Regions from separate parts of the Rhizobium sp. CB3090 genome, predicted to be linked through region 3. Evidence: predicted binding sites of a transcription regulator. Region 3 holds the regulator's gene; each other region holds the start of a gene.

Region 1 (7,190 bases), 1.1 Mb from region 3:
GCTCGTCTACATCTGGGTGCGGTTCGAATGGCCGTTCGCGGTCGGCGCCATCGTCACTCTGATACTCGACGTCACCAAGGCGATCGGCTTCTTCGCGATCACCGGCCTCGATTTCAACCTGACGGCCATCGCCGCGATCCTGACGCTGGTCGGTTACTCGGTGAACGACAAGGTCGTGGTCTATGACCGTATGCGTGAAAACATGCGGCTCTATAAGTCGATGCCGCTGCGCGAGATTATCGACAAGTCGATCAACGAGACCCTGGCGCGAAGCCTCTATACCAACGCCACCGCCTTCCTGGCGCTGGTGCCGATGGCGATCTGGGGCGGCAGCGCCGTCTCTAGCTTCGCGATCCCGATGGTGTTCGGCATCCTCGTCGCCGGCGCCTCGTCGGTCTTTATCGCCGCTCCGATCCTGCTGTTCCTCGGCGATTGGCGCCGCCGCCATGCCAAGGCGGTCGCCAACGACGCCACGCCGGACGACAAGTCCGACAAGGACAACAAGGACAACAAGCAGATCCCCGCCGCCGAATAAGCAGCGGCTGATATCAATGAGGACATGCCCGGCTCTCGGGCATGTCCATCTGCCTCCAGATCAGATGGACGGCATGTACAGCGGCAGCCCTGGACGCGGTGCCGTTATTCTCTCCAAAACACCGTTTTCCTGCTCTGTGATCAGCGCATATTTGCCATCGAGGGTGAAAGCGATATTGCCTGGCCGCGTGCCATTGGTGCGGATGCGGCCGGCGATCTTTCCGGTGGGATCGATGAGGCAGATCTCGCCCTGTCCGTAGACCGCGCAATAGAGCGTGCCATTGCTATCGAAAGCCATGCCGGCCGGTCCGCGCAGCACCTTGACGGCGGGTGCCGGCATTACCTGTGCAAACAATTCCTGCCGTCCGCCGACGATCTGACGAAAGATTTTTCCGGTCAGCGTCTCGCTGTAGTAGAGCAATCCGTCCGGCCCGAACGCGATGCCGTTGGCATAGAGCAAGCCGGTCGCCAGCACGCGCTGCACCCGGCCTTCCGCCGGATCGATCTGGTAGATACGGCCGTTATACGGTGCCTGGAAGAAATCGGGGTTGATGTCGGGGCCGTCGAGCAAATCGGAGATACGAACGCCGGAATCGGTCATGTAGAGCAGACCGTCCGGGCCGAAAGCGAGGTCGTTTGGATAAAGAAACGGGCCGTCCTTGCCGCCTTCGATCACCTGCAGCGTGCGGCCTTCCGGGGAGACCCGAACAAGGGAGTTTTCGGGACCCCCCGCCACCCAGAAACAATGATCGCCGTCGATCGCCAGCCCGGTCGGCCGGCCGCCGGGCCGGCAGACTTCGCGGCGAATACCGGCCGCGACCATTGCCAGGCAACGGCGGCTCTCATCGGTCTCCACAAGCGCGATACGTCCATCCGTCAGGGCTACCGGCCCTTCAGGCTGGCGCAATCCGGTGGCGATCGTCTCGTTCATGGTCGGGAACCCTCACGCAGCGCGCCGAAACCCCAAAATCATGTGTCACAATGGTAAATAAGTACCCCAACGGCTTTTTTCGAGCCGATGTTCGTTAAATCTGAACCAAATTCATGACCGGAGGGTCACATCTCTGTGCGGATCCGGCCGAGCTTGACAGTTTTAGCCAATTCGGAACATTCATCGAACATTCGGATATTATTGCGCACATGATTCGTCACCGATTCCGTGTTCACACGCCTGCCGTCCGAAGCCTTCAGGAGAGCCCATGACTGCTGCCTATCTGGAAAAGCTGAACCCGGAGCAGCGGCTGGCGGTGGAGCACGGCACGACAGTCGAAGGCAGCCATATCGCCGGGCCGCTGCTGGTGATCGCAGGCGCAGGCTCCGGCAAGACCAATACGCTCGCCCATCGCGTCGCACACCTCATCGTCAAAGGCGCCGATCCCCGCCGCATCCTGCTGATGACATTTTCCCGGCGGGCGGCGGCCGAAATGGGTCGCCGCGTCGAGCGCATCTGCCGCGATGTGCTTGGTGCCAATGCAGGCATCATGGCCGACGCGCTCGCCTGGACCGGCACATTTCATGGCATCGGCGCACGGCTCCTGCGCGATTATGCCGAACAGATCGGCCTCGACCCGGCCTTCACGATCCACGACCGCGAAGACAGCGCCGACCTGATGAACCTCGTGCGCCACGAACTCGGCTTCTCCAAGCTGGAAAATCGCTTTCCGACCAAGGCGACTTGCCTCTCCATCTATTCCCGTGCTGTCAATTCGGAAGCGCCGCTCGAAGAGATGCTACGCGATTTCTTCCCCTGGTGCGCCGCCTGGGACAAGCAGTTACGTGATCTCTTCGCGGCCTATGTCGAGGCCAAGCAGGCGCAGAATGTGCTCGATTACGACGATCTGCTGCTCTATTGGGCGCATATGCTGCACGAGCCACTGATCGCCGAAGATATCGGCGGCCGCTTCGACCATGTGCTGGTCGACGAATATCAGGATACCAACCGACTGCAGTCGTCGATCCTGCTGGCGCTGAAGCCCGACGGCCAGGGACTGACCGTCGTCGGCGACGATGCGCAATCGATCTATTCCTTCCGCGCGGCCACGGTGCGCAACATCCTCGACTTCCCGACCTCCTTTACCCCCGCCGCCGACATCGTCACGCTCGATCGCAATTACCGCTCGACACAGCCGATCCTGGCTGCTGCCAATGCGGTGATCGATCTTGCTTCCGAGCGTTTCACCAAGAACCTGCGCACCGAACGCCAGAGCGCCGAGCGTCCGCGGCTGGTCACCGTGCGCGACGAAAGCGATCAGGCGCGCTATGTCGCCGACCAGGTGCTGGAAAATCGGGAGAGCGGCGCGAAGCTCAAGCAGCAGGCCGTGCTTTTCCGCGCCTCGCATCATAGCGGGCCATTGGAAGTCGAGCTTACTCGCCGCAACATTCCCTTTGTCAAATTCGGCGGGCTGAAGTTTCTCGACAGCGCCCATGTGAAAGACATGCTCGCCGCCTTGCGCTTTGCCCAGAACCCGCGCGATCGCGTTGCGGGCTTCCGGCTGATGCAGCTTTTGCCGGGCGTCGGCCCTTCGACTGCCCAGCGCGTGCTCGATCATATCGGGGAACAGGCCAGTCCGATGGCGGCCCTTGCCGATTTTCCGGCACCGCCACGCTCGGGCGAGGACTGGACGGCTTTCGTTGCGACCATGCAGGCGCTGAAGAGCGGCAAGGCGGGATGGCCGGCGGAAATCGACCTCGTGCGGCAATGGTACGAACCGCATCTGGAGCGAGCGCACGAGGATGCGGCGACGCGCCAGGCGGACTTGATCCAACTCGAACAGATCGCCGGCGGCTATGGCTCGCGGGAGCGCTTCCTCACGGAGCTCACGCTCGACCCACCCGACGCCACCAGCGACCAGGCCGGCGTGCCGCTGCTCGACGAGGACTATCTCATCCTCTCGACCATCCATTCCGCCAAGGGTCAGGAATGGACGAAGGTGTTTGTCCTCAACGCCGTCGATGGCTGCATTCCGGCGGATCTCGCGGTCGGCTCATCCTCCGAGATCGAGGAGGAACGGCGGCTGCTCTATGTCGCTATGACACGGGCGAAGGACAATCTCGATCTCGTCATTCCGCAACGCTTCTTCGTGCACGGTCAGCATGCGCAAGGCGACAAACACGTCTTCGCTTCCCGCACGCGCTTCATCCCCGCGACATTGCTGCAGTTTTTCGAAGTCTGCGGCTGGCCACAGGCCCGAGGCGAAAGCGCCGCCGCCATTAGGGCGAGGCAGGTGCGCGTCGATGTCGGGGCGCGCATGCGCGGCATGTGGCGGTGAATTGGGACATTCGTTGGGGGCCCGCTGTTTCGGTAAAGCCCCTTGAGTGCAGCGCAATTGCGTATGGGGCACGCCAGCACCGTGATTTCCTTCTCCCCTCGGGGAGAAGGAGTTGCGCGGCAACGACCTCATCTCATGTGCAATTCCTGCACTCGCCGGGGGGAGTCGGATGAGGGGCAGCCTTGTACCCGATTAACAATCCAGCAATCCTCAGCCAGCTTCCCGAAACATCTCGATGATCGCCGAAAAGTCCCGTCCGCCGTTGCCGAGCTTTTCGAAGAGCGCATAAAGCTGTGCCGCTTCCGCGCCTAGAGGCGTGGATGCGCCGCTCGACAAGGCCGCCTCCTGCGCAAGCCGTAGGTCCTTCAGCATCAGTGCCGCCATGAAGCCGGGCTTGTAGTCGTTGTTAGCCGGCGAAGTCGGCACGGGGCCTGGCACCGGGCAATAAGTATTGATCGACCAGCATTGTCCAGAGGAGGTCGAGGCGACGTCGAAGAGAGCTTGGTGCGAGAGGCCGAGCTTTTCGCCGAGCACGAAGGCCTCGCAGACGCCGATCATGGAAATGCCGAGGATCATGTTGTTGCAGATCTTCGCCGCCTGCCCGGCGCCTGCGTCGCCGCAGTGGACGAGCTTCCGGCCCATGACTTCCAGCAGCGGTTTGGCACCTGCAAAACTTTCCGATGAGCCGCCGGCCATAAAGGTGAGCGTACCGGCGGCAGCGCCACCGGTGCCGCCCGAGACCGGGGCATCGAGCGACAGGCAGCCGGCATCGCCAGCCATAGCATGGGCTTTGCGAGCGCTGTCCACATCGATAGTCGAGCTGTCAATCAGCAGAGTGCCCTTCGGTACGGAGCGCAAGATGTCGGTCCAGACCGTCAGCACATGCTGCCCCTTCGGCAACATGGTGATGACGGCTTCCGTATCGGCCAAAGCCTCCGTCAGCACATTAGCGGCCTTCACGCCCGTCGCCTCGGCGGCCTTCAGCATATCATGGGAGAGATCGAAGCCTATGACGTCATGGCCGGCCTTGACCAGATTGGCGGCCATTGGACCACCCATATTACCAAGCCCGATGAATGCGATCCGTGTCATGATGCTTTCCTCCCATTCTCTTTACATCGCGAAAAGTGGCGGTTGCGCCGGCACGAAGAAGCGATCGATGGCGACATCGTCGACCCCGGCAAGGCTTGCCGGCGACCATTTCGGATTACGGTCCTTGTCGATGACAGCAGCACGGACGCCTTCGTAAAAATCGGGATTATACAATATCCGCAGGCAGGCGCCGAGTTCACGATCCAGGCATTCGGCGAGGTTTGCGCTGTTGCGCCCGGCGCGCAGCAGCCGCAACGTCAGTTTCAGGCTGGTCGGCGAACGCGTCCCGATGATCTGCAGAGTCTCGGCGGCGAAATCACCCGCCTCTCGCGCCAGCGCCTCCTGAATGTCCTCGACGGTATCATATGCCAGCGCCCGATCGATCATATCCCGGTGGATAGCCAGGCGGCTTTCGCCGGCAGCGGTCGCCATGCCCGCAATCACCCCATGCACATCGGCCGGCGACGCGGCAACGGGTAGAGCGCCGATCGCCTCGATCAATGCGGAGAGATCGGAAGAGGCAACGAAATGATCGGCCAACTGCGCGTGGATCGCGTCAGCGGCATGGATGGCAAGGCCCGTCAGGCCCATCCATGTGCCGGCTTCGCCAGGCGCTCTTGGCAAAAGCCAGGTAGCGCCGACATCGGGAAAATAGCCGATGCCGGTTTCCGGCATGGCGAGTTTGGTACGCTCAGTGACGACGCGGTGGCTGCCATGGGAGGACAGCCCGACACCGCCGCCCATGGTGATGCCGTCCATCAGCGCCACATAGGGTTTGGGATAGCGGGCAATGGCGTGGTTCAGGCGGAATTCCTCTCGCCAGAAGGTCTCGGCGTCTGCGGAGCCTCGCTTGCCGCTTTCGTGCAGCAGGCGGATATCGCCGCCGGCGCAGAAGGCGCGATCCCCTTCGCCCCTGATGATGACGCTAGTGATGGAAGGATCGGCGGCGAAATCGGTAAGCGCCGACGCAATCACCCGGATCATCGGCAGCGTCAAGCTGTTCAGCGCCTGTGGCCGATTAAGGCGGATGAAACCCGCCGATCCCTGACGTCCGATGATGACCTCGTCTATGCTGCCCATTCGAAACTCCCTATCCTGCCTCTACCCATCAATAGGCACTCAGCGGTTGTCGGCAAGGATCATCTCCGCCGCTTTCTCAGCAATCATGATGGTTGGGGAATTGGTGTTACCCGATGTAATCGACGGCATGACGGAGGCGTCGGCGATCCGAAGTCTTGCCAGTGCCCGCAACCGCAAGCGCGGATCGACTACGCTTTGCGGATCGCCGCCCATGCGGCAGGTGCCGACCGGATGAAAGATCGTCGTGCCGATATCGCCGGCGGCGCGCTCGAGATCGGCATCGGTCTGATAGGACGGGCCGGGCTTGAATTCTTCCGGCTTGAACTTGGCGAAAGACGGCTGCTCCACGATCCGCCGTGTCAGGCGGATGGAGCGCACGGCGATTTCGCGGTCGCGCGATGCGGAGAGATAGTTGGGGCTGATCACCGGCTGAGCCGTGAATTCGGGGCTGCGGATATGCACGGAACCCCGGCTCTCGGGCCTCAGATTGCAGACGCTGGCGGTGATCGCCGGAAAGGGATGGACGGGATCGCCGAACTTGTCGAGCGAGACCGGCTGCACATGATATTGCAGGTCCGGCGTTTCCTTGTCCGGGCCGGAGCGGGTGAATATGCCAAGCTGGCTCGGCGCCATCGCCATCGGTCCGGAGCGGCGCACGAGATATTCCAGCCCGATCGCCGCTTTACCGAAGAACTTCGTCGCCTTCTCGTTCAGTGTCGGCACGCCGGTCACCTTGTAGGCCATGCGCAGTTGCAAATGATCCTGCAGGTTCTCGCCAATCGCCTTGACCTCCCGCACCACCTTGATGCCGGCCTCGCTCAACACCTCGCCGCGACCGAGGCCGGATAGTTCGAGGATCTGCGGCGAGCCGATCGCGCCGGCGGACAGGATCGTTTCTTTGTCGGCATAGGCGCGCTTGGTCATGCCGTCATGCTGGAACTCGACACCGGTAACGGCATCATCCTCGACCAGCAACCGACGGACCTGCGCCTTGGTCAGCACGGTGAGATTGCCCTGCTTCAGCGCCGGCCGCAGGAAGGCCTTGGCAGTGTTCCAGCGGATGCCTGCGCGCTGGTTGACATCGAAATAGCCGGAACCTTCATTGTTGCCGCGATTGAAATCCGCCGTCTCGGGAATGCCGGCTTCGCGGGCGGCCGCCTGGAAGGCATCGAGCACGGCCCAGCGCACCCGAGCCTTTTCGACCCGCCATTCGCC
Region 2 (7,190 bases), 1.3 Mb from region 3:
TCGAAGGTTTTTCTACCTGATCGCTGCAATCGTTAAAATGCGCCGGATTTCATGAACCGCGTCGTTACCTCTTCCGTGCGATGGAGGCTGAGACGCGCATGGAATTGGGGGATTGCATGGTCTTGAAATTGATGTTGGCGAGCATGGCGGCTTTTACCGCGCGTGCCGTCCCGGTCGTCGCCGCGCTGCCGCAGTCGAAAAGCTTCGTGGCCGGCGCCAGCAGCGAAATGGAAATGAAGCCTTCGCCGATCGAACCGTCCTGGATTTTGGCGGGCGATCCGGTTGCCCGCATTGCGGAGCATTCGCGCGGGCACGACGATGCTGCGATGACCGCGCTATGGGATTGCACCGCGGGCGAGTTTCGCTGGTATTTCGGCTGGGACGAAACGGTGATGATCCTCGAAGGTGAGGTACATATCACGACGGAGGATGGCGTTGAACGCACGCTCAGCGCCGGCGATGTCGCCTATTTCGCCGGCGGAACCTGGGCCACATGGCGCATCGACCGCTATCTGCGCAAGGTCGCCTTCTGCCGCAAGCCGTTCCCGAAGCCTTTGACCATGGCCTATCGCCTGCGCAACTTCGTCCGGCAGGGCGGTGCACAGGGCCTTGCCGCCTGACGCGGCCGGCCCTGACGGAAGCCCTTGAATAGCCGTTGCGTTTGGATGCGGGCCGACCTACATCTGTCCGCAAATTCGAGCGAGGGCTGACTATGGCTGGTATCAAGAATGTTGCGGTCCAGATGGACCACGTCAAGAGCATCAACATCGCAGGCGATTCCACCTTCGCCATGAGCCTGGAGGCCCAGAACCGCGGCTATAAGCTCTTCCACTACACGCCCGAGCGTCTCAGCATGCTCGACGGCAAGATCTATGCTACGGTCGAGCCGATGATCGTGCGCGACGTCAAGGGCGATCACTTCGAGCTTGGTGAGCCGGAGCGCGTCGATCTTTCGACCATGGATGTGGTGCTGCTGCGCCAGGATCCGCCCTTCGACATGGCCTATATCACCTCGACGCATCTGCTCGAGCGCATTCATCCGAAGACACTCGTCGTCAATGATCCGGCCTGGGTCCGCAATTCGCCGGAAAAGATCTTCGTCACCGAATTCGCCGACCTGATGCCGAGGACGCTGATCACCCGCGATCCAGCCGAAATCCGCCGCTTCCGCGACGAGATGGGCGATATCATCCTGAAACCGCTCTATGGCAACGGCGGCGCGGGCGTGTTCCATTCGACGCGCGACGACCGTAACCTGTCTTCGCTGCTCGAAATGTTCGGCCAGATGTTCCGCGAGCCTTTCATCGCGCAGCAATACCTGCCTGACGTGCGCAAGGGCGACAAGCGCATCATCCTCGTCGACGGTGAGGCTGTCGGCGCGATCAACCGCGTGCCGGCCGAGCATGATGCCCGCTCCAACATGCATGTCGGCGGCCGTGCCGAGGCGACGGAGCTGACGCCGCGCGAACAGGAAATCTGCAAGCGCATCGGCCCGGCGCTGAAGGCGCGCGGCTTCCTGCTCGTTGGCATTGACGTCATCGGCGACTACATGACCGAGATCAACGTCACCTCGCCCACGGGCCTGCGCGAAGTCAGACGCTTCGGCGGTGCCGACATTGCCAGCCTGTTGTGGGATGCGATCGAGGCGAAGCGCGCTTGAGGAGCGCCTGTCCTGTAGGATCACGGCGCCACCTCTCGCCTTGCCGCAGGTAAGCTATATCGCAATGCCCATCCGGCTGCAGGTCAGGATCACTGCTGACTGCCCGATGGAACTGTCATCCGAGATGACGGTTGGCACGAAGCCGAAAAGCGGCTTCACGTCGACCATCATCCCGACATAGGGGCGCTTGTACATAACGCCGCCATAGCCGCCCATGGCGCTAATGGTGCCGCAGACGCTGACGTAGCCTTTGCTATCCTTGGAAGCCGCCATCGGCCCGAAGATCAGCACGCCCTGATAGGGAAGCTGCTCGCGCAAACCCTTTTCCACCGTAGCAATTTCCTTGACGCTCAATGGATAAGGAACGCCTTTTTCCAGATTATCCCCGCCATCGATAGACTGGCAGCCGGCCAGAACCGCACCCAGCAGAAGGGAAAGCGATACTACAAGTCTCATATTTGCTACCGATTGTAGAAATCGTCCCTTCGTTCCTTTATTGTTCTTGTTTCATTCCATAATTTCTGCCACTATGCAACCCATAGTCTGTTATGAAAAATTGATAACGGTAAACGGGTTAAAAGAGGGCGGGATGGTAGCGCGCGTCAGCACGGTTGCGTTTCAGGGTATCGAGGGCGTTCCCGTCGAAGTGCAGGTGATGATCTCACCGGGCAAAGTGATGATGCATATTGTCGGGCTGCCGGATAAGGCGGTGGCCGAAAGCCGCGAAAGGGTGCAGGCAGCCCTTCACGCCTCCGGCCTGTCGCTGCCGCCGAAGAAGGTCACCGTCAATCTCGCGCCGGCGGACCTGCCCAAGGAAGGCAGCCATTTCGATCTTGCGATCGCGCTCGGATTGATGGCGGCGCTGGGCGCCATTCCGGCGGATGCGCTATCGGCCTATACCGTCATCGGCGAGCTCAATCTCGATGGCACGATCGCGCCTGTCGCCGGCGCTCTGCCGGCTGCGATCGCCGCCAACGCAATCGGCAAGGGGCTGATCTGCCCGGCCGAAAGCGGTCCGGAGGCCGCATGGGCCGGCCCGGACATCGATATTCTCGCACCGCGCAGCCTGATTGCGCTCGCCAATCATTTCCGCGGCACCCAGGTCCTGTCGCGCCCCGAACCGGCGATCCGCGCCAATGCCGCCAACTTCCCCGATCTTGCCGATATCAAGGGGCAGGAGAGCGCCAAGCGGGCGCTGGAGGTGGCGGCGGCTGGCAACCATAATCTGCTCTTGGTCGGTCCGCCCGGTTCCGGCAAGTCGATGCTGGCGTCGCGCCTGCCATCCATTCTGCCGCCATTGTCGACGGCGGAGCTGCTGGAAGTGTCGATGATCCATTCCGTCGCCGGCCAGCTCTCGGGCGGAAAGCTTTCCAATCGCCGGCCCTATCGCACGCCGCATCATTCAGCCACCATGGCGGCGCTGGTCGGCGGCGGTTTGCGTGCCCGCCCCGGCGAGGTATCGCTGGCGCATCATGGCGTTCTGTTTCTCGATGAATTGCCCGAGTTTTCGCCGCAGGCGCTGGATGCGTTACGCCAACCGCTGGAGTCGGGCGAATGCGTCATCGCCCGGGCCAATCATCGCGTTTCCTATCCCGCCAGCATTCAGCTTGTCGCAGCGATGAATCCTTGCCGTTGCGGCATGGCCGGCGAGCCGGGTCACACTTGCGCCCGCGGCCCGCGTTGCGTAGCTGATTATCAGGGCCGCATATCCGGACCGCTGTTGGATCGTATCGATATCCGCCTTGACGTGCCCGCCGTCTCCGCAGCCGATCTCATCCGCCCGACGACGGCCGAAAAGAGCGCCGATGTCGCGCTCCGCGTCGCCCGTGCCCGCGAAAGACAGCGCGAGCGTTTCGAGGCAGCCGGCGTGAAGGGCATCTCCACCAACGCCCGTTGCTCGACATCGATGATCGAGGCTATCGCCGAGCCGGATACTGCCGGCCTGCAATTGCTGCGCGACGCAGCGGAAAAGATGAAATTTTCTGCCCGCGGCTATCATCGCGTGCTGAAAGTGGCCCGCACGCTCGCCGATCTGGACGACAAGCAAATGGTCGGGCGTATCCATCTCGCAGAAGCCATTTCCTACCGCATTGCCGGCGAACGGCTGACCGCGGTAGTGTGAGCGCAAGCGGCTCAGATGACAAAGGGCGCCGCAGCGCCCTCTGAATGTTTGACGATTGAAGTAGTCTGTCTCAGCCGCCGAGACCTTCGAACAGCGCCGTCGAGAGATAGCGCTCGGCAAAGGAGGGGATGATGATGACGATATTCTTGCCTTCGTTTTCCGGCCGTTGACCGATCTTGATCGCAGCCGCCAGTGCTGCACCGGAGGAGATGCCGACCGGCACGCCTTCGAGCTTGGCGACGAGACGTGCCTGCTGGAAAGCCTCGTCATTGGTGACCGTGACGATCTCGTCATAGATGTGGGTGTCGAGAATCTTCGGAGCGAAGCCGGCGCCGAGACCTTGGATCTTGTGAGGGCCGGGATTGCCGCCGGAGAGAATCGCCGAGTCTGCTGGCTCGACGGCGACGACCTTGATATTCGAATTGCGGGCTTTCAGCACTTGGCCGACACCGGTGATCGTGCCGCCGGTACCAATGCCCGACACGAGGATATCGACCTTGCCGTCCGTATCGTTCCAGATTTCCTCTGCCGTCGTTTTGCGATGGATTTCCGGATTGGCCGGGTTTTCAAATTGCTGGGGGATGATGGCCTCCGGCAGCGTCGAGGCCAGTTCCTCCGCCTTGGCGATCGCGCCCTTCATACCCTTCGGACCTTCGGTCAGCACCAGCTCGGCGCCGAGCAGCAGCAGCATCTTGCGGCGCTCCATCGACATCGTTTCCGGCATTGTGAGGATCAGCCGGTAGCCCTTGGCGGCGGCGGCAAAAGCGAGCGCGATGCCGGTATTGCCGGAGGTCGGTTCGATCAGCACGCTCCTGCCGGGTGTGATCTTGCCCTGCGCTTCCAGGCTCTCGATCATGGCGACGCCGATACGGTCCTTGACGGAAGCGATCGGGTTGAAGAACTCGAGCTTCGCCAGCAGGTTGGCCTTGACGCCCTTCTCCTTGGCCAGCTTGTCGAGACGCACGATGGGCGTGTCACCAATGGTATCGGTGATAGAATCATACACGCGGCCGCGGCCTGGTTTACGGGTGTCGGACATGGGTAGCTCCCCCTCTATTGAAATCGCGGAGACACAATAGGATCAAACGCTGCCGGAAACCAGAATGGGATCACTCTGCCGACCCTGTGCTGCGGGAAAAGAATCTCCCACAGCGTTTTGTCGAGAAAGGTTTTTTCAGGCCGCCCGAGCGGCGATGAATGCTGCCGTACCGGCCAGAATACTGGCGGCGACCCGGTTCAAAATCTGCAGCGCTTTCGGTCTCTTAAGGAAAGTGCGGGCACGAGAAGCGAGCAGCATATAGGGGATGAGCACCACCAGAAGAACGACGAAAGTCGCCGCAAGCAGAATGGCATATTCGCGAAGCCCAATGCTGCCGATATCGATCAGCGTCGGTACGAGTGCCACGTAAAAAAGCATCGTCTTCGGATTGCCGAGGGTCACCAGCAGTCCGGAAAGGAAGGACATGCCTGCGCTGGTTGATTTTTTCGCCGCGACATCGGTAGAGAGCAATCCAGAAGTCCAAAGCTTCCAGGCAATGTAGGCGAGATAAAGCGCACCGGCGATCTTGATGACGATGAAGATCTCCGTGAAGGTCTGCGCCACGAAAGCGAGTCCGAGAATGACCGCCGTCAGGTAGATCGTGTCGCCGAGCACGAGGCCGAGGCCCATGAAGAAAGTCTCGCGAAAGCCGGAACCAAGCGCGCGGGCAACGATCGCAGTGACGCCCGGACCGGGAATCGCGGCCGCGATGAAAAGCGCGCCGCTGTAGGCGAGCAGGGCTGCAAACGTCATGGTGCATTCCTCCAGCAACAGGTGATTGCTCTATCCCACTGATCTTGCGTTTTCAAGCGATTGCGCAAACGGTGCGAACATACTACCAAGGGTTAACGGCCCCGTCGAAACTGTGTTGCACAAGGCTCCCATGTCGTCCGCATTGCTCCTGATCGACCTTCAGAACGCCATTTTGGCTGGCCTCGGCACGCCGGAGCGCCAGCCGGCGATCGACGCTGCCCTTGAAGGTGTCGTGGCGAGGCTTGCTGAACTGAAACATAAAGCTCGCGCCGCCGGCATTCCTTCCTTCATCGTGCAGCATGATGGCCAGGGAACGCATCGTCTGGCAAAGCGCGGCGAGGGCTGGCAGTTGCGCCGCGAAATCGCGCCGGAAGCCGGCGATGTCGTGGTACATAAGACAAGCTGCGATTCCTTCTTCGAGACCGATCTTGAGGCGCGCCTCCGCGCCAAGGGGATCACCCATCTCGTGATCGGCGGCTGCATGACGCAATTCTGCGTCGATACCACCGCGCGACGCGCCGTTTCGCTCGGCTTCGACGTAACATTGCTCTCGGATGGCCATACCACCGCCGATATGGGCAAGCTGACATTCGAGGCGATCATCGCTCATCACAATATGCTGCTGGACGGATTCGATGCCGGCCCGCATGAGGTCAAGCTAATCCCGACCGCCCGAATCGCCTTCTGAATTCATCCCCCGCCGGAGACCTCCATGCCGCATCTCGCCAGCATCATCACCTTTGCCTTGATCGCCGTCGGAATGGTGGTGACGCCCGGGCCAAACATGATCTATCTGGTGTCGCGATCGATCTCGCAGGGACCTACGGCCGGACTGATCTCGCTCGGCGGCGTGGCGCTCGGTTTCGTCTTCTACATGCTTTCGGCCGCGCTCGGCATCACGGCCTTCCTGTTCGCCGTGCCCTTTGCCTATGACGCGCTGCGTCTCGCCGGCGCGGCCTATCTCGCCTGGCTTGCCTGGAATGCATTGAAGCCGGGCGGCCGTTCCGCCTTTCAGGTCCGCGATCTACCGAAGGACGGGCCGCGCAAACTCTTCGCTATGGGCCTGGTGACAAGCCTGCTGAACCCGAAGGTCGCAGTCCTCTATCTTTCGCTGCTGCCGCAGTTCATCGATCCCGCGAACGGCAGCGTCTTCAGCCAATCGGTCATTTTCGGCTTCACCCACATTGCCGTCAGCGTGACCCTCAACTCCATCTTCGCACTGACGGCTGGTTCCGTCGCGCTGTTCTTCTCAAGCCGCCCATCTTTCATGCTGGTGCAGCGCTGGCTGATGGGCACGGTGCTTGCCGGGCTTGCGATGAGGATGGCCTTCGAGGCACAGCGATAGCAATTCCAGGAACGGCTTGAGATCAGAACACCGGCCGCATGAAGCTGCGTTCATAGCTGACGATACAACGCGTTTCCTCCGCATAAGCAAAAGCGGCGCGGCATTCGGAGTCTTCGGCCATCTCCTGCCGATAGGCCTCATAGGCGGCCAGACTCGGGAAACTGAAGAGCGCCAGCGCGATGTTGTTGGCGCCCTCATGCGGCAGGAAGTAGCCGTGATGCGTGCCGCCGAGCCGGTTGACGAGAGGGATCCAGAGCTTTGCGTAGTGTTC
Region 3 (7,190 bases):
CATTCTCGCTCGAGAAAATCCGGCAATCGACGCCGCCGTTCGCGGTGCGCTGAAGAGCGTCGTCATCCTGATCTTAGCCGATCTCTGCTGGCAATTGTCGAAGGCATTCATTGACGAGAGATTGAGTGTTGCCGATCACGACGCATCCTCGCTGTCGGCGGAAGCCGCGCGCGCGGGCCGTCTTCGCACCCTGCTGCCGATCTTTCGCAACGCGCTTGCAGCCATCGTCATCGCGGCCGCCGTCCTTACCGTGCTGTCCGAAATGGGCGTGCAGATCGGACCACTGATTGCAGGCGCCGGAATATTCGGCGTTGCGATAGGCTTCGGCTCGCAAACGCTCGTCAAGGATATCGTCAGCGGCATTTTCTACCTCATGGACGATGCCTTCCGTGTTGGCGAATACATTCAGAGCGGCAGTTACAAGGGAACGGTGGAATCCTTCAGCCTGCGTTCCGTCAGGCTTCGGCATCATCGCGGTCCGGTGTTCACGGTTCCATTCGGCGAACTGGGCGCCGTTCAGAACATGAGCCGCGACTGGGCGATCGACAAATTCCTGCTGCGGGTTCCCTTCAACACCGACGTGGCCAAGGCGAAAAAGATCGCGAAGCAAATCGGAGAGCAGCTGAAGGAAGATCCGGAAATCGGGCCGCAAATCCTCGAGACCCTGAAAATGAAGGGCGTCGAACAGATCGGCGACTTCGGTATCGAACTGAGCTTTGCCTTCACCGTCCTTCCCGGTCGGCAAACCTACATCCGGCGGCAAGCCTATACCATGATCCGCGACGCCTTCATGGAAAACGGTATCGAATTCGCTCAGCCGACTGTCCAAGTGGGCGGGGAGGAGAAATCCGACGTCGCTGCCGCCGCTTTGACGATGCACAAAAAGAGAACCGCTGAACAGATGCCACAATCGCCGGCGCCACCGACGTGAAACATTCGCGTGAGATCGGCCCCCTCGCTCACACTGAGGCGCTTCCTCGGCGAAGCAACTCCCCGAACCTGATAGCGGACAACGTTGGATAGGAAGGAGATCAAGCGTGCTGAACGACCAGCTAACGTCTGCTGCCGCACACGTTATTCAAATAGCGCTGACGCCGGTCTTTTTGCTGGCCGGCACTGCCGGGTGTCTGAATGTCTTCTCGGCCAGGCTCGCTCGCGTCTCCGACCGGGTCAACAGCCTTTTCGAACGGGTGACCTCGGAGGACCCGGATGAAACGCGATTGCTGCAACTCTACTATCTGCGGCGGCGAACATTGGCGCTCGAGATTGCTGTCCTGCTCGGCACGGCATCCGGTGTGTGCACATGCCTTGCGACGCTCGGCCTCATGAGCGGAGCGATTCGCCAGCAATTCCGCGAGCAGATGCTGCTCTGGTTCTTCGGCCTTGCCGTCATCGCGCTCATGGGCGCTTTTGTGGCCTTCCTCTTCGAAATGATTCTGGCTGGGCACAGCATGCTGAGGCAGATCGCAAACGATCGCACCTTGCTCGAACATAGGCACAGGAGTTCGAGAAAGGAATCAACCTATTGAAATCAGGTCCAATTTACTAGTGACTGCGCCAGTCTCAGCCGCTCTGAAATCCGATCTTCCTTGCCTAATCTGCAGCTTGCTCTCCATCGTTCGTAGAGCATCGTCCTCCAAAGAGCTTATTGAGCAAACAACGCGGCTTTTCATTGCTTTTGGGATGGGTCGCTTCCGACCGGCGAAATTTTACGCTGCGAGTTTTCGCATATATTTCCGCCGCTTAGCGCGTAGACATCGGGAAAATCCATCCGGCCAGGACTTGTTATGTTCCCGTTTATTTGATGCGCTTACAAAATCTTCACCAAAATTTAAGGGCTTGCGGAACACATATGGAACATATAGTGTTCGTTCTGGATTTGTTTCACGACGCCTTCTCAGTCCCGAGGTTCAAAACGATGTTGACGCGCAAGCAGCAGGAACTGCTTCTCTTCATTCACGAGCGCATGAAGGAGTCCGGTGTTCCGCCATCTTTCGATGAGATGAAAGATGCGCTGGACCTTGCGTCCAAGTCCGGCATTCACCGTCTCATCACAGCTTTGGAAGAGCGCGGCTTCATACGCCGCCTCCCGAACCGGGCCCGGGCACTGGAGGTCATCAAGCTGCCGGAGGCCTATAGCCCGAGCCTACAGCCGCGCCGCGGCTTTTCGCCAAGCGTCATCGAGGGCAGCCTTGGCAAGCCGCAGCTTGTGCCGCCACCCGCTCCCAGCAGGCCAGTGAATGAGGAAAACAACAGTTCGGTCTCGGTCCCTGTCATGGGCCGCATCGCCGCCGGCGTTCCGATCTCGGCCATCCAGAACAATACCCACGACATCACCGTTCCCGCCGACATGCTTGGCTCCGGCGAGCACTATGCGCTGGAGGTCAAGGGTGACTCGATGATCGATGCCGGCATCTTCGACGGCGATACCGTCATTATCCGCAATGCCACGACTGCCAATCCTGGCGACATCGTCGTTGCTCTCGTCGATGATGAGGAGGCGACGTTGAAGCGGTTTCGTCGCAAGGGCGCCTCGATCGCGCTTGAAGCGGCGAACCCTGCTTACGAGACCCGCATCTTCGGGCCGGATCGTGTGAAGGTGCAAGGCAAGCTTGTCGGCCTCATTCGCCGCTATCACTGACCGGTGACACCCGTGCGATCGGCGCTCCGAAAGTGCCCGTTCGCCAGTCATAGGCGCGATGAAGGCTCCATGGCCGCGTCAGATTGTCGAACGCAGTCGTTATTGCTGGTTTGTCGGCGCTGAGGTTCATTTCGATAGCTCCCGTCCGGCGTAGCGTTGCGCCGGTAAAAAGCATCGCGCCGGAGCGGCAGCGATCCAGACGCAGCCGTACGGGAGTGACGACAATATTGGCAGTGTCGCAGGCCGCAGCGAGATAGGCAGCGTCTTCAATGGTGACAAGCATCTCACCATTCTCCAGCATTGCCACGCACCACGCACCTTTCTGGCAGGCGAAGCCGCCCTGCCCGGCATCGTCCAGTGCAGCATCCATCGCCTTTCGAACTGCGCTCTGTTCTTCGGAACTCAGGCGGCGATGCTTGTCCGATTTGCTGATTTTAGGGAGCTGGCTGTCGGGCGGAAGCATCATCGGCGGTTGCTGCTCAGTGATCGCCAGGGCTCTTTGCCACTGCCCGAAGATGAAATCGGGCGGTTTTTCACGATTGGTCGTCAACGCACCATTGCGCAGCAAGGCGACCAGCGTGCCATCCTCGGAGATCATCAGATCGGGTTTTGGGACACCGGGGCTGAGGGTCACGACGGCGACCGAACCGAGGATCACAAGCGCACCCGCATGCCGCAATCGTGTTTTCAGCAAGGTCATCAGCAAGAAGCCGGTTATGACCGTCGGAAACAGCCAGACCGGTAGCCGGCCAAAAGGAATATTGCCACCCCAAGCGGCGACCGTTTTGGCAATGGCGATGACGACATCAAGTCCCGCGCCGGTGACCTGCCAGAATGGAGCATCGACGCCAAATGGCATCAGCATCGTAGCCGCCATGCCAAATGGCATGATGATAAAGGAGACGACCGGCATCGCCGCCAGATTGGCGAGAAGACCATATGTCGCCAATCGGTGAAAATGTTCTATCGAGAAGATAGCGGTCGATGCGCCGCCGATAAAGGAAGTCGACAATATGCCTCCGAAGAAGCGCGAGACCAAGAGCAGCGGACGCATGAGCCGGAACCGGGAGAGAATGCTCTCCCGATGCGGTCTTTTCGTCCAGAGCGAATAACCGGACACCAGTGCCAACGTCGCCGCGTAAGACATCTGAAAACTTGGACCGAGTGCCTGCGACGGCGACAGAATGAGGATGACGATCGCTGACAGCGCCACATTGCGAAGGCTGAGGGATGGCCGATCGAAGAGCACGGCGACCAGCATGATCGCCATCATGATGAAAGCGCGCTCTGCCGATACCCCGAAGCCGGAAATGAGATAATAGGCCGTCACCGTGATCAACGCGCCGAAGGCTGCGATCTTCTTCGTTGGCCAAGCCTGTGCCACGCCGAAAAACAGGCTGAGAGCATAGCGCAGGCCGACATAGAAGATGCCTGCGGAGAGCGCCATGTTCAGACCGGAGATAGCGATGATATGCGCAAGACCAGACGTCCGCAGCGCTTCCGTCGTCTCATCCGATATCGCCCGTCTCTCGTCGGTGACAAGCGACGCCGCAAACGCGCCGGTATCGCCGGGCAGAAGTGTCCTGATCCTGTCGCCGATGCTGCTGCGCAAACGCGCAAGCCAGATATCCGCCTTGTCGAGAATCGACCCTTGAACGGCATCACCGGCTGGTGACAATAGCGTCGGCGTCCCATAGGCAAAGCCATTCGCGCCGGTGCCATCGAAATAGGCGCTGAAGGCGAAATCGTTGAGACCGGGCAAGGCGGGTCCGGCCGGCGGCGTCAGCCGCGCCTTGCCCTGGATGCGATCGCCGAGTTCAAAAGGTTGGAGCTGCTTGCGCACGAAAATGGTGACCTGCGCCGGCGGCCGGCGAATGGCCGGTTTTTCCGTTGCCTCCAGGGCAACGACATAGCGCCAACGCCCTTTGTCATCGGCCTCGCGACGTTCGATCCGCCCCGTGATGGTGGTCGTCACCGCAGAGTCGAGCATCACCGTCGATGCCCGCCAGCTTTCGCATTGCGCCAGAGCCATGCCCGAGAACACCAGCATGCCGGCAAACAGCAAATGCCGCAGCACTCGCCCCGCCTCCTGCTGGAGAAAAAAAGCGGCTGCGAAGATAAGGAGAGCGGTAAAAACAGCCTGCGGCGGGGGATCGGCTCCGACGGAGAACCAGAAGATCGCACCGACGCCGATATAGACCGGCGCGAACAGCATCGCGCGACCATACGCCGCCTCTTCTTCGACCAAATGGTAAATGCCGAGTCTGATGCTGCCTGCCGCAAGGCGAAAACGAGCAAGTAGCGCAGCCTGGTCCTGTGTCCGCTCCGGCTGCGTCGCTTTGAGACGGGAGACAGCAGCTTCGATGCCACGCTCGCGCTCGGCAACCGCAGTAAACTCCCTACTCTCCACCTGCGGATCCGGTGCCTCTAAATTAGGCATACACTCCAACGCCCACGCAAAACTACAGCTCTTGCGAGAGTTTTGCCGTCACCATCAGGTGAATTCAACTGAAATCGGCTTAATCTCCAACAAATGACGCCATTTCACGTTAGCGCAAAACGAGCCTGTCTACCGCAGTGCCCAAAAGTTGATGCCGCAATGCACAAATAGGCGTAACGATAACTTGGCATTAGGCTCTGGATCATATAGCTAATCGTTAGTCGCTTAACCCTTTGGCGCTTTTTAAGGCGTCAATCCCGCCAAATCTTGGAGGATCAGCATGACGGAACAAAGCGCGAAACTAACTTGGGGTGAAAAGACGGTGGATTTGCCGGTCAAGACCGGAACCATCGGCCCAAGTGTCATTGATATTGGTGCCCTTTATAAGAACACCTCCACTTTCACCTATGATCCTGGCTTCACTTCCACCGCGTCGTGCGAGTCCAGAATCACCTTTATTGATGGCGACGAAGGCGTTCTGCTGCATCGCGGTTATCCGATCGAACAGCTTGCTGAACACGGCGATTTCCTCGAAGTCTGTTACCTGCTGCTTTACGGCGAATTGCCGACCGCAGCCCAGAAGAAAGACTTCGACTACCGGGTCGTGCACCACACCATGGTGCATGAGCAAATGTCCCGTTTCTTCACCGGCTTCCGCCGCGATGCGCATCCGATGGCCGTCATGTGCGGCTGCGTCGGCGCTCTGTCGGCCTTCTATCACGACTCCACCGATATCACCGATCCGCATCAGCGCATGGTCGCGAGCCTGCGCATGATCGCCAAGATGCCGACGCTCGCCGCCATGGCCTTCAAGTACCATATCGGCCAGCCCTTCGTTTACCCGAAGAACGATCTCGACTATGCGTCGAACTTCCTGCGCATGTGCTTTGCCGTGCCCTGCGAGGAATATGTGGTCAATCCGGTGCTTGCCCGCGCCATGGATCGCATCTTCATCCTGCATGCGGATCATGAGCAGAACGCGTCCACATCGACGGTTCGCCTCGCCGGTTCTTCCGGCGCCAATCCCTTCGCTTGCATCGCCGCCGGCATTGCATGCCTCTGGGGCCCGGCCCATGGCGGCGCCAACGAAGCTGCGCTCAACATGCTGACGGAAATCGGCACGGTCGACCGCATTCCGGAATATATCGCCCGCGCCAAGGACAAGAACGATCCGTTCCGCCTGATGGGCTTCGGCCATCGCGTCTACAAGAACTACGATCCGCGCGCCAAGATCATGCAGAAGACGGCGCACGAGGTTCTCGGCGAACTCGGCATCAAGGACGATCCGCTGCTCGACATCGCGATCGAACTGGAGCGTATTGCGCTGACCGATGACTATTTCATCGAGAAGAAGCTTTACCCGAACGTCGACTTCTATTCCGGCATCACGCTGAAGGCTCTGGGCTTCCCCACGACCATGTTCACGGTGCTGTTTGCTCTCGCCCGCACCGTCGGCTGGATCGCCCAGTGGAACGAGATGATCGAAGATCCGGACCAGCGTATCGGCCGCCCGCGCCAGCTCTACACCGGCGCACCGAACCGCGAATACGTTCCGGTTTCCAAGCGTTAAGCCGAAAAGCAGCCAACAAAAAACCCGGTCAGTTCAAATGGCCGGGTTTTTTCTTGGACAAGACATCGAGAACGATCGCCGCCGCCTTTTCGCCGGGCGGCTCTTCGGTCTGCATTCGATGCCAGACCAGATCATAACCCTGGAGCATGGCTGCCCGCTCCGGCGTATTGTTCGACAGGCGCTCCATGTAGCGCGCCAGCAGGCCGGGCCGCAGAACATCGTTGATCAGCTCGGGCAGGATCGCATAATCCGCAATGAGGTTCGGCAAAGCGGCTGTCCAGGTCTTGATGCGCGACATCACAAACCGGGCGAGCCATTCGGTCTTATAGGTCGAGACAACGGGAACACCGGCAAGTCCTAATTCCAGGATCACCGTGCCCGAAGCCGCCATCGCCGCATCCGCGTCCGCAAAAGCGTTCCACTTGGCATCCTGGCCCACGAAGACATCAGGCTTGATGCTCCAGTTTTCAAGAAGCGAGCGCACCAAGGCCTCCTGCCGTGGAACGGTCGGCAGTACATAACGAACGTGATCGTTTCGC
Region 4 (7,190 bases), 1.8 Mb from region 3:
CACGACCATCTCGTCCACATCGACGACATGGTCGAAGACGTCGCCCGCCTGAAGACACGCCTCGAGCATCGCCGCGATCCGCGTCTAATTGCGGAAATCAAAGACGACATCGCTGCCTTGAATAGACGGATCGCCAGTGAACGCCGCCAACTCGAAAAAGAAGTCCGTGTCCATCCCGATCTCGCTCGACGCCTTGATCTGGCAAGCTCCGTTCCCGGCATCGGCAAGCCCACCGCGCTGTCGATGGTCATCGATATGCCGGAACTGGGCCATGTGTCGCGCGAACAAGCCGCCGCCCTCATCGGCCTGGCACCTTTCGATCACGACAGCGGCAATCAGCGCGGCCTGCGCCATATCGCCGGCGGACGCGCAAGGCCCCGCAAGGCCCTCTATGCCGCAGCACTGCCAGCCGCCTTCAAATGGAACCCGCAGCTCGTCGCCCTCTACAACCGTCTCATCGCAAAAGGCAAGAAGCACAAATGCGCCCTTGTCGCTTGCGCTAGAAAACTCGTGATCTACGTCAACACCGTTCTTGCCAGAAATATCCCTTGGACTGCTTGATCTAATGGTTGCTCATGGTGAGGAGGCCCGCAGGGCCGTCTCGAACCACGAGGGCGGGTGGTTTGCGTTGCTTTATTCTTACTCAGCCAATCCAAGCGAAGCGAGATAGGCGGCCGATGCCGGGATCTTGGACTTGTCCTTGATCTCGATGATCAGGCGCGGGTTGCTGTCGAGCTTGGCAAGGGCGGCAAAGACAGAATGCCAGCGGATATTGCCTTCGCCGAGACTCCAGTGGCGGTCGGCATAGCCATCTGCGTCCTGCAGATGGACATGCTGCAGGCGGTTGCCGGCGGCGTTGACATAATAGTCGACCGGCGGTGCGCCGGTGTAGCCGTGAGCGTAATGGGCATGGCCGGTGTCGATCGAAACGGCGACGGCGGGCGAATTGAAGCTGTCGGCGAGGCCGACGCGGATATGGGGATCCTTATCCTCGATGTTCTCGATGACCATGGTGAGCCCGATGTCTTCAGCGCGCTTCACGGCGTCCTTCAGCGTCAGATGCGTGTATTGGATGATCTTCTCGCGTTCGCTCTTGTTGTTGTCGAGATTGTTGTAGGACCACGACGTATAGGGGCTATGGATGACCATCTGCGTCGCGCCGATATTGGCGCAGACGTCGAGCGCCTGCAGCAGGCGCTTTGTGACGACGGCGCGGATCTCCGGGTCGTGCGAGGCGATGATGAAGCCCCAGAACGGGCCATGGATGCCGAGGCGGCCCTGATGGCCGTCGAGCAGTTTTCTGGCGCGCTCGGCAAGCGGCGACCAGTCGCCATTCAGGACATCGGCTTCGACGAAGCTCTGCAGTTCCAGATCGCGCGGCTTTTCAAGCAGCCAATTGCGATGGGTTTCGACGTCGGCAAGAGTCATGGCGGCGCCGACAATAGGAAGGGAGGTCATGAAATGCTCCGATTGGGAGGAGGAAATGGAGGGAGCGGGAGCGGCCTGAAGGGCTCCGCAGAGGTTATATGATCCCCCTTTTTGTCGGGCATATTACAGCCGGCAAAGTCGTGAGCTTGCCATGGCATCAAAAGAAAAAGCCGGACTTTTCAGCCCGGCTTCGACACGCAAATGTGATGATGAAATCGATCAGGCAGCCCAGGGGCGGGATGCGGCGTTCGTCTTTTCGAAGCTGTCGATCGCCTTGGCCTTTTCCAGCGTCAGGCCGATATCGTCGAGGCCGTTCAGCAGGCAATGGCGCTTGAATTCGTCGAGGTCGAACTTGATCGAGCCGCCGTCCGGGCCGGTGATCTCGAGGTTTTCCAGATCGATCGTCAGGATGGCGTTGGAGCCGCGCGAGGCGTCGTCCATCAGCTTGTCGAGATTTTCCTGGCTGACCTTGATCGGCAGGATGCCGTTCTTGAAGCAGTTGTTATAGAAGATGTCGGCGAAGCTGGTCGAAATGACGCAGCGGATGCCGAAGTCGAGCAGCGCCCACGGGGCATGCTCGCGCGAGGAGCCGCAGCCGAAATTGTCGCCGGCGACGAGAATCTTGGCATTCTGATAGGCCGGCTTGTTCAGCACGAAATCCGGATTCGGCGAGCCATCCTCATTGTAGCGGGCTTCAGCGAACAATCCCGTGCCAAGACCGGTGCGCTTGATGGTCTTCAGATAGTCCTTCGGGATGATCATGTCGGTATCGACATTCACGACCGGGAGGGGTGCTGCGACACCGGTCAACTTCACGAACTTGTCCATGGGGGTCCTGCCTTCAATTTTCGTCTATGCACGAATTATCCTGCCAATAGAGCAAATCCCTGCAAAAATGAAGGGGAATCTTGGGAATGCTCTGAAACCGGGCGCCTTGGCCGCAGTTCCTCAATTCAGGAATTGCGCTGACATGAGCGCATTGGAGAGCGGCGGGTGGCCGCTCTGCCCTGATCTTGGCTTAGAGATCGATGATCGTGCCGCGGCCGTCGTTCCAAACGCGCATTTCGCGCTGAGCATTCGCCTTGGCGCGCACCGGAGCAGGTTTCATCCGCAACGAAATCGCGCGGCCCACCATAAGCACGGTGAGGATGCCGCCGACAGCGAGCGTGAGCGAAACGGTAAACAGCGCCAAAGCTGCAAACACGGTGATGCCGGCAAGCGCGATGAACAAGGAACGGATATTCTGCATGGTCGAGACCTCTCTACTCACGGCAATGTGGTCCTCTCTCCTTCTCTCTGCAAGAGGAGCATGGCTTTTTGTTGTCTTGCCTGACGGGGCAAAGCGCGGCAAAACTGCGTCATGAGCCGTCCCGCCCCTCCCCGTTCCGTCCGTCTGCGCCGCTCGGTGCTGAGCGTCCCCGCGATCAACCGCCGTGCACTTCACAAGATAGCCGATCTCGATTGCGACGCGGTCATCTTCGATCTCGAGGATTCCGTCGCGCCCGAGAAAAAGGCGGAAGCGCGGGAGAATTTGCGCGCCTTCTTCTCCAGCCTACCAACTAGCAAAGAAGAGGCCGGCAAGGAGCGCATCATCCGCATCAATACGCTGTCCTCCGGCTTCGGTGCCGAAGACCTGGAGCTGGTGCTGGCGCTCCAGCCCGATGCGGTTCTTCTGCCGAAGGTCGACGAGCCGCAGGATGTGACTGTTGTCAGCGACAGGCTCGGCGAGGCGGATGCGCCGGAGAGCCTGCGCATCTGGGGGATGATCGAGACGCCGCGCGGCGTCTTGAATGCCGCAGCAATCGCCGAGGCCGGCCGCACACCGGGAAGCCGGCTCGATTGTTTGACCGTCGGTCTCAACGATCTGCGCAAGGAAACCGGTGTGTTGCCGCAGCCGGGCCGCGCCTATCTCGTGCCCTGGCTCATGCAGGTGATCCTGGCCGTCAGCGCCTACGGGCTCGACGCCATCGACAGCGTTTTCAACGATTTCAAGGATGTGGAAACCTTCGACGCCGAATGTGCCAAAGGCCGGGCCATGGGTTTTGCCGGCAAGATGCTGATTCATCCAAACCAGATCGAGGCCGCCAACCGGCATTTCGGGCCACATGAGGCCGCTCTTGCCGAAGCGGAAGCCATCATCGCCGCTTTCGCCGATCCGGCGGCGGCCGGCCTCAACGTCGTGAACCTCGGCGGGCGCATGGTCGAGCGGCTGCATCTTGTCCAGGCGGAGAGACTGGTCCATAAAGCTCGCCTGATTTCAGAGCGCCTTCGTCCTTCGACAAGCTCAGGATGAGGGGCAGCATGCTACGAAAGGCGATTTGATGAAACTTTATCGCTTCCTCAGCGGACCGGACGATTCCTCCTTTTGTCACAAGGTAACCGCTGCCCTCAACAAGGGCTGGGAACTCTCGGGCTCGCCGACCTATGCCTTCAATGCGGCGACCGGCCTGATGCAGTGCGGTCAGGCGGTCGTCAAAGAAGTCGCGGGCAAGGATTACGATCCGGAAATGAAGCTTTCCGAGCAGTAAGCGTAACAGGATCGCTTCCTCAGCGGTCCGTCGCTTCCTCGGCGCTCGCCTCGATGCGCTCCATATCCTCGTCGCTCAGGCCGAAATGGTGGCCGATTTCGTGGATCAGGACATGGGTGATGATGTCGCCGAGGGTTTCGTCGTTTTCCGCCCAATAGTCGATGATCGGCCGGCGATAGAGACGGATCTTGTTCGGCATTTCCCCGGTCTGGGCGGTGAAACGCTCCGATATGCCACGGCCTTCGAACAGGCCGAGAAGGTCGAAGGGCGTTTCCAGCGCCATGTCCTCGAACACATCATCGTCGGGGAAATCTTCGATGAGGATGATGAGATCGCCGGTGAGCGAACGGAATTCGTCCGGCAGGTGGCCGTAAGCCTCCGCGGCCAAGGATTCGAATGTGCTGATCGAGGGGGCATGGCGGTCCCGCCAATCCTCGCTCTGGTCAATGCGGGCCATGAATGCTTCCTTCCTTAGCTGTCATATAGAGCCTTTGTTTCGATTTTTCGAGAGAGGATTCAGGCAGAGGAATATTTTCTCATAAAATGATGTTGACTCTTCTGCCGACCTCTGGAATCCATAAGAACATAACAGGAACATAATTGATCTGGAGCTAACGTCATGGCCGAGGCCGCCGTGGCGCGGGAGACGCTTTTTGCCCTGCGTGAAACCATTGCCCGACTGGAAGGCAGGCCGATACCGGCGCTGGCAGCGGTGGCGCATGAGGCACGGGCGGCGGAGCCGAACGCCGGTTCGGCCGATGCTGTCCAGCCGCTTGCGACAGGAGTTGCCGATCTCGACGAGGCGATGCAGGGCGGCGTGCCGCTCGATACGCTGACGGAGATCCGTTCGCTCGCTTTGCGTGATGCCGGAGCGGCGAGCGGTTTCACCCTCGCTCTCGCTGCTCGGCTCAGAGTGTTTGCCGGGCGGCGTGGGGCGCAAGCCGCCGGCAAAACCACGGCCGTATCGCCGGTTTTATGGATCGGCGATACGGTCGCGGCGATGGAGGCGGGCCTGCCCTATGCGATCGGGCTTCGGGATTTTGGATTGGAGCCGGCCGGCTTTCTGCAGGCGTCGCCGCGCAAGCTGGAAGAGGCGCTATGGCTGGCGGAGACGGCGCTTGCCAGTGCGGCCTTTGCGGTTGTCATTCTGGAGGTGCGCGGCAATCCGGCTCGCTTCGGGTTGACCGAGAGCCGGCGGCTGGCGCTACGGGCCAAAGCGGCGGGGCGGCCTTTGTTTCTGTTGCGTCAAGCGGGCGAGGAGGAGGCGAGCAGCGCTCTCTTCCGCCTCTCCGTCGAACCCGCGCCGGCCCTGGCGCGGCCTCTGCCGGATGGATCGCTGCTTGGCGGCAGCATCGGTCATCCGGCCTTTCGTCTCACCCTGGAAAAAAGCCGCAACCCGGCGCCCTTTTCCATAACCCTGGAGTGGAATGCCCATGACCGCCAGTTTGCCCCTGTCCTCGACGCTCAGCACCCTGCCTTTCCCGGCGAATACGCAGCGCATTCTGGCGCTGACCTTTCCGCATCTGCCGACCGACCGGATCGCGCGCAAGCGATGGGGTCTGTCCTGGCGTTCGACCGGTCGGCTTGAGGCACCGCCGCTCGCTTGTGCCGGCAAACTGAACAATGCCATGCGGCTTACCGCGCTCAATGAAAGGGCCGAGACGATCGGCCTGAAGCTTACGCAGGGCGTTGCCGAAGCGAAGGCGATCTGTCCTGCCCTTGACGTCGTCGAAGAGGATCCAGGTGCAGACCGCAAACTGCTGGAGGCGATCGCCGATTGGTGCGACCGCTATACGCCGCTGGTGGCGATCGACGGCAAGGACGGGCTTTTCCTTGATATTACCGGCTGCGCCCATCTCTTCGGGGGCGAAGAGGCGCTGCTCGAGGATATTCTGATCCGGATTTCCCGGCTTGGACTCGATGTCCGCGGCGCCATTTCCTCCGCGCCGGGCCTGTCCTGGGCGGTTGCTCGCTTCGACGACAGCCGCGTCGTTCCTCCGGAGGCCATGGAAGAGGCGCTGGCGCCGCTGCCGGTCGCCTCGCTCAGGCTTGGCGAGGAAACCATCGCCGCATTGCAGAAGCTGGGATTGAAGCAGGTGGGCGATCTCCTGGCCGCGCCGCGGGCGCCGCTGACCCGCCGTTTCGGCGCGCAACTGCTTTTGCGGCTCGACCAGGCTGTCGGCTTGAACGAGGAGCCGATCTCGCCGCGCCGGCCGGTCGCGCAGTTGTCGGCCGAGCGGCGGCTTGCCGAACCGGTACAGGCGGAGGCCGATATTCTGCAATTGGCCCACCAGCTTGCCGAAACCTTGAAACCGGGGCTGGAAGGCAGGGGCGTCGGTGGCCGTTCGTTCGAGCTTCTGCTGTTCCGGGTCGACGGCGCGGTGTTCCGTATTGCCGCCGGGGCATCGCAGCCGCTGCGGGAGCCGAGGCGGATCGCCGGTCTGTTTACGGAGCGCTTTACCGCCGTTCATGATGATCTCGATGCGGGATATGGCTTCGAAATCGTCCGCCTCAATGTCCTGGAACATGCGCCTTTCGATTCGACGCAGGATGACTTTGTCGGAGAAGGCCGCCAGGACGGGTCGCTCGCTGCTTTTGTCGACCGGGTAGCCGCGCGGCTGGGGCCGGATTGCCTGCAGGGCTTCGAGCTGCAGGAAAGCCATATTCCCGAGCGGGCCGTGCGACCGATCTCGGCCATGGGGCTTCTCGCTTCCCGGCGGCGGATAGGTAAGGAAGATGCTGGGTTTGGCTTCTTCCGCGGCGAGCGGCCGCTGCGGCTGTTTCGCATGCCGGAGCCGATCGAAACCATTGCCGCCGAAGTACCCGATGGCCCTCCCCGGCAGTTCCGCTGGCGGCGTGTCATGCATCGAGTCAGCCGAGCCGAAGGGCCGGAGCGGCTTTCGGCGGAATGGTGGGTCGAGGAAAAGGAAGGGCCTGTCCGCGATTATTTCCAGGTCGAGGATGAAGAAGGCCATCGTTTCTGGCTGTTCCGCAAGGGTCTCTACGGCCGAGGCGAAACGGGACCGGATTGGTATATGCACGGGGTCTTCGCATGAACGCGCGCCCGAGCTTTCACGAACCCGGATCCTTCTTCGAGATCGGGGTGAGAACGAATTTCTCTTTTCTCGAAGGTGCCTCGGATCCGGAAGAAATGGTGGCGCAAGCCGCTATCCTGAAACTTTCGGGGTTTGGAATTGCCGACCGCAATTCGGTTGCAGGCGTCGTCAAGGCGCA

Evidence for each region. The regulator LexA, encoded in region 3, represses DNA repair genes until DNA is damaged. The targets are predictions, from matches to a motif close to TGTTCNNNNTGTGTTCNG.
Region 1: QA646_RS00960 (ATP-dependent helicase) is a predicted target of LexA. The motif match lies at 1,638-1,655, and genes of this name have one in related genera.
Region 2: QA646_RS18675 (YifB family Mg chelatase-like AAA ATPase) is a predicted target of LexA. The motif match lies at 2,147-2,164, and genes of this name have one in related genera.
Region 4: QA646_RS16425 (metallopeptidase family protein) is a predicted target of LexA. The motif match lies at 4,536-4,553, and genes of this name have one in related genera.

Annotation. Positions count from the first base shown of each region.
Region 1 covers NZ_CP121662.1:190,387-197,576, reverse strand. Annotated here, with positions in the region: gene secD (protein translocase subunit SecD) at 1-535, shown strand, start outside; gene QA646_RS00965 (SMP-30/gluconolactonase/LRE family protein) at 596-1,465, opposite strand; gene QA646_RS00960 (ATP-dependent helicase) at 1,734-3,803, shown strand; gene mmsB (3-hydroxyisobutyrate dehydrogenase) at 4,014-4,895, opposite strand; gene QA646_RS00950 (enoyl-CoA hydratase/isomerase family protein) at 4,917-5,975, opposite strand; gene QA646_RS00945 (GMC family oxidoreductase) at 6,015-7,190, opposite strand, start outside.
Region 2 covers NZ_CP121662.1:3,872,547-3,879,736, forward strand. Annotated here, with positions in the region: gene QA646_RS18655 (endonuclease) at 1-20, shown strand, start outside; gene QA646_RS18660 (cupin domain-containing protein) at 117-620, shown strand; gene gshB (glutathione synthase) at 713-1,660, shown strand; gene QA646_RS18670 (hypothetical protein) at 1,715-2,116, opposite strand; gene QA646_RS18675 (YifB family Mg chelatase-like AAA ATPase) at 2,250-3,782, shown strand; gene cysK (cysteine synthase A) at 3,853-4,821, opposite strand; gene QA646_RS18685 (LysE family translocator) at 4,957-5,574, opposite strand; gene QA646_RS18690 (cysteine hydrolase family protein) at 5,705-6,262, shown strand; gene QA646_RS18695 (LysE family translocator) at 6,287-6,919, shown strand; gene QA646_RS18700 (NIPSNAP family protein) at 6,942-7,190, opposite strand, start outside.
Region 3 covers NZ_CP121662.1:1,306,976-1,314,165, reverse strand. Annotated here, with positions in the region: gene QA646_RS06435 (mechanosensitive ion channel domain-containing protein) at 1-931, shown strand, start outside; gene QA646_RS06430 (DUF2721 domain-containing protein) at 1,038-1,529, shown strand; gene lexA (transcriptional repressor LexA) at 1,919-2,641, shown strand; gene QA646_RS06420 (ComEC/Rec2 family competence protein) at 2,622-5,081, opposite strand; gene gltA (citrate synthase) at 5,362-6,651, shown strand; gene lpxB (lipid-A-disaccharide synthase) at 6,680-7,190, opposite strand, start outside.
Region 4 covers NZ_CP121662.1:3,417,811-3,425,000, reverse strand. Annotated here, with positions in the region: gene QA646_RS16455 (IS110 family transposase) at 1-561, shown strand, start outside; gene QA646_RS16450 (sugar phosphate isomerase/epimerase family protein) at 640-1,458, opposite strand; gene leuD (3-isopropylmalate dehydratase small subunit) at 1,648-2,256, opposite strand; gene QA646_RS16440 (hypothetical protein) at 2,447-2,677, opposite strand; gene QA646_RS16435 (CoA ester lyase) at 2,789-3,721, shown strand; gene QA646_RS16430 (DUF1737 domain-containing protein) at 3,750-3,956, shown strand; gene QA646_RS16425 (metallopeptidase family protein) at 3,976-4,413, opposite strand; gene QA646_RS16420 (hypothetical protein) at 4,576-5,544, shown strand; gene QA646_RS16415 (DNA polymerase Y family protein) at 5,585-7,012, shown strand; gene QA646_RS16410 (error-prone DNA polymerase) at 7,009-7,190, shown strand, end outside.